Regions from separate parts of the Paenibacillus allorhizoplanae genome, predicted to be linked through region 1. Evidence: riboswitches for the same ligand, from Rfam matches in the RefSeq annotation. Region 1 holds a riboswitch; each other region holds the start of a gene.
What was found. A riboswitch is a leader RNA that binds a small molecule or an ion and turns the genes downstream of it on or off. The one in region 1 is predicted to bind cyclic di-AMP.
Positions count from the first base shown of each region.

Region 2: it holds a riboswitch for cyclic di-AMP, as region 1 does, so the genes downstream of both, L6I86_RS31810 (3D domain-containing protein) here and L6I86_RS03595 (CAP domain-containing protein) in region 1, are expected to answer to the same signal.
Region 3: it holds a riboswitch for cyclic di-AMP, as region 1 does, so the genes downstream of both, L6I86_RS35680 (stalk domain-containing protein) here and L6I86_RS03595 (CAP domain-containing protein) in region 1, are expected to answer to the same signal.
Region 4: it holds a riboswitch for cyclic di-AMP, as region 1 does, so the genes downstream of both, L6I86_RS23645 (C40 family peptidase) here and L6I86_RS03595 (CAP domain-containing protein) in region 1, are expected to answer to the same signal.

Region 1 covers NZ_CAKMMW010000002.1:228,735-232,285, reverse strand. The annotation lists gene L6I86_RS03600 (hypothetical protein) at 1-1,242, opposite strand, end outside; cyclic di-AMP (ydaO/yuaA leader) riboswitch at 1,483-1,617, shown strand; gene L6I86_RS03595 (CAP domain-containing protein) at 1,623-2,291, shown strand; gene L6I86_RS03590 (SRPBCC family protein) at 2,459-2,914, shown strand; gene L6I86_RS03585 (group-specific protein) at 2,945-3,358, shown strand; gene L6I86_RS03580 (sugar phosphate isomerase/epimerase family protein) at 3,487-3,551, opposite strand, start outside.
Region 2 covers NZ_CAKMMW010000032.1:11,697-15,247, forward strand. The annotation lists gene L6I86_RS31800 (ABC transporter permease) at 1-772, opposite strand, end outside; gene L6I86_RS31805 (ABC transporter ATP-binding protein) at 769-1,512, opposite strand; cyclic di-AMP (ydaO/yuaA leader) riboswitch at 1,796-1,989, shown strand; gene L6I86_RS31810 (3D domain-containing protein) at 2,270-3,409, shown strand; gene rnmV (ribonuclease M5) at 3,527-3,551, shown strand, end outside.
Region 3 covers NZ_CAKMMW010000009.1:226,494-230,044, reverse strand. The annotation lists gene eutC (ethanolamine ammonia-lyase subunit EutC) at 1-375, shown strand, start outside; gene L6I86_RS17210 (sporulation protein YjcZ) at 450-551, opposite strand; gene L6I86_RS35680 (stalk domain-containing protein) at 708-1,505, opposite strand; cyclic di-AMP (ydaO/yuaA leader) riboswitch at 1,510-1,661, opposite strand; gene L6I86_RS17195 (PspA/IM30 family protein) at 1,817-2,476, shown strand; gene liaF (cell wall-active antibiotics response protein LiaF) at 2,608-3,270, shown strand; gene L6I86_RS17185 (sensor histidine kinase) at 3,296-3,551, shown strand, end outside.
Region 4 covers NZ_CAKMMW010000017.1:25,395-28,945, forward strand. The annotation lists gene L6I86_RS23635 (M1 family metallopeptidase) at 1-1,104, shown strand, start outside; gene L6I86_RS23640 (hypothetical protein) at 1,190-2,008, shown strand; cyclic di-AMP (ydaO/yuaA leader) riboswitch at 2,177-2,315, shown strand; gene L6I86_RS23645 (C40 family peptidase) at 2,319-2,789, shown strand; gene L6I86_RS23650 (MSMEG_1061 family FMN-dependent PPOX-type flavoprotein) at 3,023-3,551, shown strand, end outside.

The DNA of each region.
Region 1 (3,551 bases):
TAAACGTTTTGTTTCTAATTTCGTATTCAGTGTGTACAGTCCAGCCGTGTCTTGCTCAGCATAATCCTTATTCGAAATGCCATTCAGTACGATATAGAGGCTTCCATCTGTAGATGCAGGATTGGACAATGAAAGATTAGTTATGCCTAATGCATTGACATCTAATTCATGAAGCCGTTCATTGACCATGTGAAGAGTTCCTTCTTGGTCTAGCAAGCCAACGCGGGCGCTACCCGAAATAAAGCCATTTCGACTAGGTAATTTAGCAGAAGCAATCCACACAGTACCGTCGGGGTTCGGGATGACGCGGTCTAGCTTTTGATTGAAGTCTTCGAGTCGTGTCACGTTCCCATTTTGAATAAGAAATGTATACGTCGTGCCATAATTTGGACCAATCGCGGCAATCGGTAAGGTCAAATTAATGGATAAGATAACCTGTTGATCGCCAGCAGGAAAAGCCGTGTACGTATGTTCAGGTGCTCCCCAGGCTGCCGATTCCCAAACATCGGAGTCTGTTAGTGTGTGTACCTTTACATTACCGTAGTACAAATCGCGATCTTTACGCACTAACTCTACCGGTTTACCAGCAAATGGATGTGGAGATGTAGAAAGGCTTTTGATGAATTGATCTTGTTCTTCATTGTTTTTCCATTCGATTTGATAGTTGCTTTTATCCATCTTCAGCATGGACTTTGTACGGTCCGCTGAAAGCAGGGAGTAGAAATATAGTGAACGATGATCGTCACCTATAATGGAATAGATGGCATTTTGCCCGCCAACTAGCGATAGCCCTTCATCATCACTCCATTGGATGTCAATCTGAAGAAGATCATGGACAAATCGCCAAGTTAAAGGCATATAAGTCACATCCTGATACGTTAGAAAGGGGTAAGGCTCTGTTTTATTATTGATTTCTATTTGATTCATCGTGATGGGTACATCGGAAACTTGGACAAAGTAACTGTTTGCATGACTTTTGGTTGTTAGATCCTGTTCAAGTGGGGTTTGATGAATTGGCGGCGGAGTGTTCCGATTTGACCAAATCTGCAATCCATCGGATTCACTCCAGTTGTATTCAATGCCGAGTGTTTGGAAATTGTTCCACGTCATGGGTAGGTAAGTGATGTCTTTATACACCAGAAACGGGTATTGGCTATGGGTAATATCCATGTCTTGACCATTGATTTGAATTGGAAAATAGGGCAGAGATGCCTTCACAGATACGCTTGCTGAAGCTTGCATTGGAAGTATTGGTAACAACCCACACATCAATCCGAGTATGACAAACGAGCATTTTATGGCAAATTTCTTCAAAACATCACCCTTTTCTAAGTTAGTATTGCTACTGATTAGACGCAGAATGATGGGAAAAGTTGTATGAATGGAGGAGGTATTATCCAGATCGTGTTGTTGATGGAAAATTTTGAGTCATGATCTCATTGATTTCCCATGTTACAATCGTTGAGATCCAAGCTGGATCCAAAACTTAGAAGGCCGAAGCTTTTTTGAAGCACGGGGGAACCAATCTTTGGGGTGAAGTCGCGTTATGCGCGGCCGGGTGATTACTCTTTGATCCGAATCCGACAGCTAACCTCGCAGGCCGCAAAAAGGAGAGGTTTATAGTGATACGTTACAAGAAGCTTATTGTTACAGGTGCATTAGGTTTGACTGTCCTGATGGGGGCGAACGCAGCATTTGCTGCTACGGGAACGCACACGGTAGCAGGCAACGATACCATGTGGCTAATCTCTAAGAAATATGGCGTCAGCCTTACTTCGCTGATTAAAGCGAATCCACAGGTAGCCAATCCGAACGTGATTTGGTCGGGGATGAAACTCAACATTCCTGGAAGCACGGGTACAACTGTTGTGACGAAACCACAGGTTACGCCAGCACCTACAGTTACACCGACACCAACGCAATCCACTTTTGCTAGTCAAGTGGTTACCTTAGTAAACCAGGAGAGAACGAAGGCTGGATTGAAGCCTTTGACCAGCAATAGCGCCCTTACCGCGATGGCGCTGGATAAAGCGAAAGACATGTACAGTAACGGATATTTCGATCATACATCGCCAACTTACGGATCACCTTTTGATATGATGAGCTCCTACGGCATTCATTATTCCTACGCGGGTGAAAATATTGCTAAGGGTCAGCAATCCCCTGCAGCCGTCATGACAGCATGGATGAACAGTATCGGTCACCGTCAAAACATTCTAAGTCCGAACTTCACACAAATAGGTGTTGCTTATTATAACGGTGAGTGGGTTCAGGAATTTATAAGTAATTAAAAGGTAAATGTGAATCGTGGCAGTCTCCCTTGGGAGGCTGTTTTTTTGCATGATGTCGAAGGAGATAGGTCGTGTGTGTCGAATTGGAACTCAATTAAAAGATTGGAGTGTTAAAGAAAATTCAGAACACGGTAAATTTGCAATTAAGTTCCCAAGAGGTGCTCATCATGATTAAAATACTAACAGAAATTGAAATTGAAGCATCCATTGATGTTTGCTTTGACATGGCAACGAATATTGATATCCATACGCAGACTGTGTGGCCACATACCAAGGAACGAGCGATAGCTGGAACAACAACTGGCATGGTTCGTGGAGGGGATACGGTTACGTTTGAGGCGAGACATTTCTTAATTAGGCAAAAACACACGTCACTCATTTCGAATTATGTTCGACCTTACCATTTTGTTGATGAAATGTTACAGGGTACTTTCAAAAGTATGAGGCATGAACATGAGTTTATTGATTTAGGGGACAGAACGTTGATGAAAGATACGTTAAGTTTTGAGGCTCCACTGGGTTGGATCGGCAGGTTGGTCGAGAGAGTTGTGTTGAAGAGATATATGACACGATTTTTGAACTATCGGAATGCGCAGTTGAAGATTTTAGCTGAGCGAAAGTAAAGAAAGGAGAAAAGAAGAGAGGGGATACAAATGAGATTCTATATTGCATCCAGTTTCAAAAACATCGACAATGTTCGAAATGTCGCGCAGCAATTGAAGTCGAGGGGATTTATTCAAACTTACGATTGGACGACACACACAGGTATTAATGCACTGCAAGAGCTCGCGGCGATCGGTGCGAAAGAGAAAAAAGCTGTGTTGAGTGCAGACCTCTTCATCATCATGTTACCAGCCGGGAAGGGAAGCCATGTCGAGTTGGGCCTTGCTCTCGGAGCGGGGAAGACTATTTTCATGTATTCTGCAACCAATGAGATATATGATATGGAAAAAACGTGTACGTTTTATCAACTGCCAGAGGTACATAAAATCATTGGAACGATAGATGATTTGGTTTCAACAATCAAGCAAAATAGCCGGTTAACTAATACGGGGGAGCCATATTGAAATAGTAAGGGAACCTAGGTATACATAATTTCGAAGTAATAGGCTCATATTGGCAGCCAACGGAACGTGACAAATAAACCGAAAACGGAAGCCAATGATGTATATCTACATCATTGGCTTCCGTTTTTTTAATCAAATATCGCCTCAAACCGCTTCTTAAACGTTTGAAACATCCACAAATTCACTGCCCACA
Region 2 (3,551 bases), on a different contig from region 1:
CTATTCGCGTTGGTAATTGAGGTACATCCACGAACCAGTTAAAGAAGGCGTAGAGTCTCGCTTGCTGTTGTTTCTCTTTGGCAATCAGATAGTCCCATCCGATCACATATTTACCCGCGTATCGGAATGCAATCAGCCAGACGAATACAAGAAGTATTGCGGCAATGCTTGCCCATAAACTGCTATAGTGAAATTGGACCGTAATTAAGGCGAGGGATGCTATCCAGCGGTAACAAACAGATACGAATCGAGTTCGTTCAGCGGCAAATCTTCCTTCCTGCCAACTCGCTAATAGGTTCGCTACTTTTAATAGAAGTAATAGAGCGAAAATGAGAAGAAATGGCTGCGCTTCGGTACCTAGACAGTGCTTATATAGGGGGGTTACTGCGACCCAACCGAGAAATAACCAAGCACCCTGAAGTGATAAGCTATACAAGAAGCTGCTTCGAAAATAGACGCCCATTTCGTGTTCAATCCGTAATAGAAACATCCGATCGGCACTGCGAGTCAGTGTTCGAATGGAGCTTGAAACGACGAGTGGAACGAGCACGAGCAGCACGATCCATAGGTACGGATAATCTGTCGGAAGACGCTGTAATGTTTTTGCATAATAATAGGAAGAAACGATGACAAGAAACAACAAAAAGCCGATAAAGTTACTGCGTGCGGCATACTGCCAATATCCCATGGATTCCTTCCAATAATGTTGAAAACGCTGCTTCCATAATGCATGTGTGTTAAATGCAGGTGTACTATCCGTTATGTAACTCATGCCATGTCTCCTTGAACGAGCTTGTAGAAGATGTCGTCTAATGACGCCTGAGGCAGCGCTGTCTGGGCGCGTAATTCGACTAAATCTCCCTGAGCCACCATGTGACCTTTGTGGAGAACGACATAAGCATCGCAATATTTTTCAATTGTAGACAAAATGTGTGAGGAAATGAGAAAGGATGCACCTTTCTTCTTCATTTGAACCATGAGATCAAGCAAGGAACGAATCGCTAAAGGATCGAGTCCGAGAAAGGGTTCATCGATGATATATAAAGAGGGTTCGATTAGGAAGGCATTCATGATCATGACCTTCTGCTTCATCCCTTTAGATAAATGACTTGCGAAGCTATTGAGCTTGTCTTTCATTTGAAACTGCTCTAATAAAGATCGAGAACGGGTTTCATAATCCGCTTTAGAAATACCGTAAGCCATCGCTGTTAGCTCGAGGTGTTCACGAATCGTAAGCTCTTCGTATAACTCCGGACTTTCAGGTACATATGCGTATGTCGTTCGGTAAGGCAATGGATTTTCGGCTAATGTTAAATCGTTAATGCGAATGGACCCTTTTTGCGGTTGAAGCAGCCCGAGAATATTTTTGATGGTGGTACTTTTCCCTGCACCATTGAGTCCGATTAGCCCCATCATTTCACCTTGACGGATCGAGAAGGTAAGGTCATGAAGAACAGGTTTGTTGGGTAAATAACCACCGAATAAAGCGTTTACTTGCAAGATGGGACCCATCTCAATTGCCTCCCTAAATAGCAAATTTTTGGTATTTTTCAATCAAATACTTCCAGAATCATTATAAACAAATTTGCATTTATAGCCTAGTTTTGACCATTATACACTAAAAAATCGCGTATACGTACGTTAAAGTTAGATACGTGTAGATATAAGTGGGTTATATATGAAAAATAAACGAAATTTAAGCGATTTAGCCCTTTTTAACGGGTGTTAATCCCTTTACAGGTTGAGATTAACAGCGTAATATACTTTTCATAATAACTTAATATCCAATTTGCCAATTTTCCATTCGCTGAGTTCCAAATGTGGGAACGGGGGAACCACTGCAAGCTTAATGAGCATTCCAATGCGGTTAAGTAAGCAGACAGTAATAGGGGTGAATCATAGACGTCAAACAAGCAGTTTGCGTCTACGTAGGGCGACTCTCACGTCCGAATCCGTCAGCTAACCTCGTAAGCGTAAGAGAGGTAACGATTGTCGTGCGTGCTATTTGTATTTCATTATGCAAACTAAGCCAGCGAGAAGAGTCCTCTTCTTGCTGGCTTTTTGTCCTCATTTAGGGTTATACACAGATCATAAGACATAAAACAACCCGGAATTCATAGGATGATGAATAGGTAAAAGGGGGGGACGACCAGATTCAGCGGAATAACTTGCTGATGATGGCGAGCGTTAAGTTAAACTAAAAACCTTAGTCGCGTCAAATTAATCATGCTGTAACCTGGCGGCGAGGCTTTGAAGGAGGACCGAAGAAGTGGGCAGTATCTCAATTAGCGAGACCCATGTAAAACGATCATCCAGCATGTCCTTCGCATTGCGATGGAAGCATGAAAACTTGCGTTTGATTTTAAGCCTAGCTATAATCTCAATCGCAATGACTTTCATGTTTTTGGTGTTGTTGTACGGAACGGCTACCAAGAGCGTATCCGTGGTTGTTAATGGACAAGAAACTATTGTGCACACGAAGCAATGGGTCCTGCAACGCCTACTGGATGAACAAGCCATAACGATTGGTGAGCACGATGAAATTTCAGCTTCACTCACGACCAAGCTCAAGGGTGGAGACAAAATTGTTATCGAGCATGCCTCACCGATTCAATTGACTGCTGATGGAAAGACCACCACTGTTTACACAACTGCAAGAACGGTAGAAAGTGCATTGCAACGTTTACATATTGCACTTGGGGAGAACGATCGTATTTCTCCCGAACCGACGTCCGCTCTTACCACTGGCGATGAAATCAAGATCGTCCGTGTGAAAAAAGAGACGGAGGAAGTCTCTGAACCGATCGCATTCGAGACAGAGAAAAAGAATGACGCATCTTTACTCAAAGGGAAAGAGCAAGTGGTCCAAGAAGGTAAAGAAGGCGTATTGGTCAAGAAGAAAGAAAAGACTTTCGAAGACGGTGTTTTAGTCGCGGAAGCAGTTGTGGGTGAAGAAGTACAAACAGAAAGTGTTAAGAAAGTAGTGTCCGTAGGCACGAAAAATCCTGTGGTTGTTCTCTCCGCCTCTTCACCGAGTGTGGATGAGGTTTCCAAGAATGGTGTGACCTTCGGTTACAAGCAAATTCTCAAAAACGTGAAGCTTACTGCTTATTCAGCGGACGCTGCGTCGACAGGCAAAACCGAGGGCTCGTCTGGGTATGGTAAAACCTACACAGGTACTACCGTGACTGAAGGGCGTACAATTGCCGTCGATCCGAAAGTTATTCCGCTTGGTTGGTGGGTGTACATTGAAGGGATTGGTTTCCGTCGTGCTGAGGATATTGGCAGCGGCGTGAAAGGCCAAATGATCGATGTATATTATGAAGATCACGGATATGCAAATAAATTCGGCACGAAGCAAGGGTACACTGTGTATGTGGTTGGCCCTACAAAACCGTCCCAAAACTAACGTGTAAACGGTAGTTTCGACGGGAACACTACAATATACACGTAGCTTGGCATCTGCCTGCGCGAAAGAAGAGGAGACCCCTCTTCTTTTTCTGCGTACTGGGGAAGGAAAACGGTGATGATAAAAGAAATGATCGTTGTGG
Region 3 (3,551 bases), on a different contig from region 1:
AGCGCAAATAGTATCGAAGCGAATATGCGTGACTTGTATCCTGCCCTGCTGGATTCCTTACGACTGCGAGGCTTATCGGCGGGAACGACGATTTATGTCAATAGAGGAAGGGTTGGCTGTATGGATGCCATCGGGGATCTACTGAATCCGGAATGTCTTGTGCTGCTTATCGGTGAGCGACCTGGTCTTGTGACAGCTGAGTCGTTAAGTGCGTACATGTGTTACAAGCCAAGAACGGGGAGAACGGATTCGGATCGGATGGTTATTTCGAACATTCATCGCGGTGGAACGCCTGCCATGGAAGCGGGTGCGTATATTGGGGGAATGTTGGAAGAAATCCTGAAGCAGCAAACGAGTGGCATCGATTTCAAATGAAAAAGCCCGCTCGCGAATGCTTCAAGAAGAGAAGCTTTCGCGAGCGGGGCTATTTTCTCAGGTGGGAAATAGTCCTAGTAGAAAGTAGCAAGAATGATAACCAACAATACATAAAGAACAAGAACTAGCCCTACGGAATTTCCGTATCCTGGCGTTCCACCAACTACAGCTGACATAGTATCCCCTCCGGTTTTGTAATAATGTGGGTTAAACACTATACAGCATATGTAGGTGGGAACCCTGTTGATTGGACATATGCCCTTATTGGGTGGAACATTCACCTACAAAAAAAGCTGCACATGAGTATGTTCTCATGGCAGCTTTCTTCTAATTTAATTAGGTATTTGATACACTTTAATCTTCTGGAAGCCAAAGCTTTGTAATGATTTCCTTGAGCCTGGAATAAAGATGTCCATTCGATTTCCTTTAATGGATCCGCCCGTATCAGTTGCGTAGACGTACATGCCGCCTTTGGGAAGTCCGCTAAACGAATAGCCTTCAATATAAAGCTTCGTACCAAGTGGAATGACGGAAGGATCAACAGCTACTGTGCCGATCGCTAGTGGATTGCCCATGTAATCAATGGCTCCATACCCGCCATTTTCAGAAGGATCTGCCGAATAAGCTGTAGATTCAAATACTTGATAATCAGGTGCATGGTGCGCGCCATCTTTACTTAAGATAGCTAGATTACTGCTTGCATCCCACTGTACAGGTATGCCTGCGGCTGTGGAAAGGAAGCGAAGAGGCACATACACACGTCCATTTTGATACTGAGAAGCTCCGTCTAAGATAACCGTTGCATCATCAACGCTTGCTTCTTTTTGCCCTGAAACCAAGGTAATCGTATGATTGTCGTTATTTAGTGTAACCTTAATCTGATTACCATCTTTCTGCCAGTTTACCGTATATCCGAGCTTCTCCGTTACGAATCGAAGCGGGACTTGGGTCGTGTGGTTGCCATCCAGAAATGGCTGTGCATCAGGAAAATGGATCAGGTCATCATTGACTTGCACTTTCACGGCCATTTCAGCAGCTTGAGCGGGCGCTGTAAATGGGGAAAGAAAGCCTCCTGCCAAAACTGTTAATGAAACAGCAAGGCTAGTTAACCCTTTGGTAAGCTTATTCAATTGGTAATCCTCCTTCTTGAGCCTTCGAGGTTAGTTGACGGGTTCGGGAAGAAGGTTCTCCCTAGTCTGCTCCAAGCTGAAGCAAATATTCACCCCAAGTATTTCGTCCCCCGTACTAGTGCCTAATTTATGCGCTAGACTCGGCTTCAAATATTTTAGCATTACTGGCATGCTTGGACAACGACCAATATATGGGTGTGACCGTTCATACTAGACTTAGGTCTAGGTTCGAAAACAGTCGATAGTCGGTTTTAGAACCTCAGAAATTGAGCTACCATAAGAGTATGATGATGGATGAGGGGCGAGTGAACATGAACAATAATAAGAATCGGGAAATTGATCCTACTAATATATTTGATCGTATTGGCAAAATGGCTGAAACCGTCTGGCAGGAGACCATCGGCAAAACGAATCCAGGCGCTTATGAAGGCAGCCAGATAGCTCAGCTTGAGGAGCGCTACGAGGACGCGTTGCAGGCAACGATTGCCTTACGGAGTAACATCGCGCGAGCGGAAGAGATGGCGAAGCTGCGCGGCGAGCAGGCTGAGCTTGCGATGCGTGCTGGCGAAGAGGATCTCGCGCGGCTTGCCCTGCAAGAGAAGCTGCGCGAGGAAGCCGCGAGCGAGCACTACCGCGCGCAGTACGCGAGCAGCCAGGACTTGTGCCTGGCGCTCGCAGAGGAACTGCGCGGGCTGCGTACGGGGCACGCAGCGGAGGATGTGCAGCCGCGCGGCGGGCTGCACGGTAAAGAGGCTCGCGACACGTGGCGCGAGCTGGAGGTCACCGGCCGCGAACTCGGCCGGGAGGCGTTGCAGGGGCTCCGCGTGGCGGGCCGCCTGTCAAAGGAGACGCTGAAGGAAGCCGGCGGCAACCTTCAGCATGAACTGCGCGCGCTGCGCAGCAAGCTGCAGCACGAGTGGCAGCAGGAGCAGCGTTCTCGCGGTGAGAGAGATCCGCGCGACAGCAAATAGTCCTGGACGGTGACCTCCACGAAAGCAAACCCTTGATCTATAAGGATTTGCATCTTGGAGGTCGTCCATTCTTATGGTATGCTAGGAATCGTATGAACGAAAGAGAAATGGCAGCCAGAGGAGGTGCATCGATGGGAGAGGAAACGAAAAATAACCGCAGCCGGAATACAGCGCTTGTGCTGATTGGAGCCGGTGTTTTTTTGCTTCTGGAACATACCATAGGCTTTTTTCCCGTTATGGCCGTAATCCTTATTTTGCTGGGCATTCATCGTGTTCGTTCACGCAAAGAGCGCAAGGGTTATGTGCTGATGGGGATAGGTGCCGTCATTTTATTCGGTGATCATCTCACCATTGTCATTTCGGTAGTGTTGATTTCATTAGGTTTGTTTTTCATTCGATCCAAGCAGGTTCATAAAGACGATACGTATACCCAAAAGCAAAAGATTGTCGATAGCGTTCGCCTAGGCCGAGAGCCATGGATTCAACGGAATACCTCGACGTGGTACTTGGTGGGGGAAACGTATATGGATCTTTCTATGGCTATTCTAGAACAGAAAGAAACGACAGTTATCCTACAGGGTGTTGTAGGAGATATTGATATAAAGGTGCCAGACGATATCGGCGTTTCCGTTACAGCTTCCGTCATGCTAGGTCAGCTTCAAATCGCGGAAGAAAAAGAGTCAGGTGTGATGAACAAGGTTGTTTGGCAATCGCAGAATTATGGGCATTGCGACCATCGGGTGAAACTCATTCTTTCTTTCATCGTAGGAGATATCAAGGTCAAAGTATTGTAACTTTCTTTAGGGGGTTCTTCACCAAGTGGACGGCTACAAACGACGATTAACGAACATGATCTGGCGCAGCATGGGGGAAGCCATCCTTTTTAGCTTCGCCGTTTTCGGAGCTATGCTGTATTTTCTGAATTCAAGACATTTGATCGAGCCATTTACCAGCTGGCAGCAGGGTGTCAAGTTCTCGTTCTTGGCCTTATTGATTCTGGCTGTCATTGGTGCGGTTTTCGGTTACTGGAACAGTTCTAAGGTGACACGCAGGCTGGAGCCGATGATGGAGACGA
Region 4 (3,551 bases), on a different contig from region 1:
GACTTCGCCTGGTCAGCCTCTCCTCATTTCGTCTATGTGGAAGAGCCCTTCTCTGCACCACAAGTTCCAGGGGTAAAAATTAAACTGTATCTGGATCCTAACCATCAAGATTTAAAAGATCGTTACATGTATGCAGCCAAAAAAGCACTATCCCGTTACAGTCAGTGGTACGGAACGTATCCGTACTCTACCCTCTCCATCGTCGTCCCCCCTCCTGGCGGGAATGGCGCCGGCGGCATGGAATATCCAACCTTAGTCACCGCATGGGGAGCTAGCGACAAAGATCCAGACTTAGAGCTGGAACGCGTCGTCGTCCATGAGATCGGTCACCAATTTTTCTATGGTCTCGTTGCCAGCAATGAATTCGAGGAAGCATGGCTCGACGAAGGCTTCACCTCTTATGCAGAGGATAAAGTGATGGAAGCCGAATACGGTGATGCACCTAATTTGCCTGTCGAATCTAGTTATATCACCTCACCAAATGGACTTCAGAAAGATGCATGGGCTTACACAGGACATGATCAATATGCTGAAAATGTGTACACGCGTGGCAAGCTCGTACTCAAAGCAATTGAGCAGCAAGTCGGCACTAAGACGATGGATCGTATCATGAAATCCTATTTCCAAAAGTGGCAGTTTAAACATCCGTCTACGAATGATTTCCAACAGGTCGTAGAGGAGATTAGTAAAACAGATTGGGATGACTTCTTTAATCAGTATGTCTATGGCAATCTGATGATGGATTACTCGGTCGAAAGTGTTCATGTAAAACCTCAGGGTACCAAGGGATCCGAGACTTATGAGAGCACGGTCCGCATCATTAAGCTTGGTGGCAACTCACCTGAAGTGCCGATTCAGTTCCACTTCGCAGATGGTACGACGCTAGATAAAACATGGGATGGCAAGGAAGGAAGCATTGACTTCAAATTAACACATGCCTCCCCTGTCGACTGGGTACGAGTCGATCCTAAGTACACACTTATCCTCGAAAATAAGCACATCAACAACTTCTATCAAACGCAATTAAATACGAAGTGGCAAATTCGGTGGAATCTAGGTATTATTCAATTCCTGCAAGCCATATTTGGCTCAGTCGCCTGGTAAGGACTTGGCTTACGTCTCATGACAAACTCTGAGCGTATCCTTACGATGCTAGTTTTCTAAAGAAAACTTTAAGGAGGAACCCTCGTTGGCCACCTATATCAAAGCAGGCTTCCGGGCAGCCATGGCGCAGCCCTTTGCCACGATCATTTTATTCCTATATCAGATGGGCTGGGGTATTCTCCTGTATAAGCTCGTACAAGGTATTCTAGTCCCCCTCATGCATCGGTTCCCTGGCGCTGAGCAACCCAAGCAGGCATTGCAGATTTTCCTAGCTGAGGGCCAGTTTCAGTTAATTAAAACAGATCTCAGTTATTCTTATCTATGGTGGCTTGCTATCCTACTATGTGCTCGCATGCTGCTGACGCCTCTCTTAAATGGCGGCGTCTACTATTCACTCACTCACGCTCACCAGAATGCGGGATATCGTTTCTTTCGCGGGATGAAGCAGCTCATGCTCCCCTTCCTGCTCGTGTATCTGATTCGCATCGCACTTACGCTTTTCCCACTTATCTGGCTTATTCCCAAAGCCACTTATATTCTAGGGCATAGCAGCTCCTACGAGCAGATCATTATCAAGCTTCTTCCTTGGATACTCAGTTTAATGCTCTACGGTTTTCTCCTACAACTTCTGTTTATGCATGTGCAATTCGCCATCGCGGCCAAGCTGGGTATCCTATCTACCATTTTCTCCTTCTTTCGACACTCGCTCCCGATTATCGGACTTGCCATTATCCTATTACTGTTCACAGGACTTTTGGCAGGGATCACAGTCACGGCCACTTACCTATGGGCAGGACTGGTAGCCCTAATCATTTACCAACTGTATCCTCTCTTCCACATTTTCATCCAAATTTGGGGCATTTCTTCCCAATATCAGCTTCTTTCTGCCAAAATATCCAACTAATATCCAGCAAAACAGCGAATAGTTTAAGCGTCCTCCCCTTCTCTTTGAGAAAGGGGCTTTTTTTTGTCTATTTTCCGAACTATTTGCCTAATTCCCCGCCTTTTTTTAAACAAAAAAAGAGGAATTTCATTGTTTATGACGAATTAAAAGGACTAGCATCAGAAAACTAAATATTTCATGCCGAATTCCTCAGTTTATGGGGAAACGGGGGAACCACTCCGGGTGAATTGATCTTGCAAGACAGGGATCATAGGGAACCTTCAACCGAACCCTCCAGCTAACCTCGTAGGCACCGGAAGGAGACAAGCAGTTGAAGAAAGTTGTTGGTCTTATTTTTAGTCTTGTTTTGTTTTTGAGCGTAAGTGTAGGAAGCGTTTTCGCAGCATCCAATATGGATAAAGCAGTGGACGAGCTTGTTGGAACTCCTTACAGATGGGCAGGAACGACAACCAAAGGATTCGATTGCTCTGGTTTCACATCCTACTTGTTTGACGAGTTCGGCATCGACCTCCCACACAGCTCTAAATCACAAAACAGTGAAGGCTACTGGGTTGACAAAAGTGATCTTCGTAAGGGCGATCTTGTATTTTTCAACACAGATGGCAGCGGTATCTCTCACGTAGGGATGTACCTCGGTAATGGTGAATTCGTTCACTCCGCTACTAATCAAGGTGTTGTTAAGAATAAGTTGAGCGAATCCTATTATGCGAAGCGGTATGTATCAGCCAGACGTGTTCTATGGGATGATATCTACAATCAACTAACTGCTGAATCCAAGTAATGTTCTCGGCACAGAATGAAGCCCTGCAAGCTTTGCTCGTAAGAGCGGTTTGTAGGGCTTCATTCATTTGAACGAGGCTACCGGCGTATACTACAATATACAAAACCGGCTACGCCGTCCTTCGAGGACTTCTCACAGTGTTTATGGAAATACAGCCGAAATTATTATGTTCCTTATATATATTCTGGTATTTTGAATAATGGCCACTTGGCCTCGAGGAAGGAAAAGAACGCATGGACAACATACAAGATCGTACTTTACCCCCATTTCCCGGCATCGTTCGATCCATTGATGAAATTAGAGCTATGATTGGTGAGCCTCATCCTGCGGTACAAAATAAAGTAATCAATCAAATTGACGAACACGCCCAAGCATTCATAGCCAAATCATCTTTATTCTTCTTATCTACATCGGGTGCGAATGGATTGTCTGATGTTTCCCCCCGCGGCGATAGCCCAGGCTTCGTTCGCGTTCTCGATAATCACCGCTTGATTTATCCGGAAAGACTCGGAAATCGTCGTATAGATTCTATGTATAATTTACTGGCCAACCCGCAGGTGGGACTTATCTTCATCATCCCTGGGGTCGAGACGGTGCTCCGCGTCAACGGACGCGCTTGGCTGACGAATGATGAAGAGCTCCTTGCGACTATGCAGCTTAACGGGAAATCACCGATTGCCGCTGTTGGCGTCGAGGTGCAGGAATGCTTCGTGCACTGCAGTCGCGCCCTGAAACTATCCAAAATATGGGATACCGCTACGT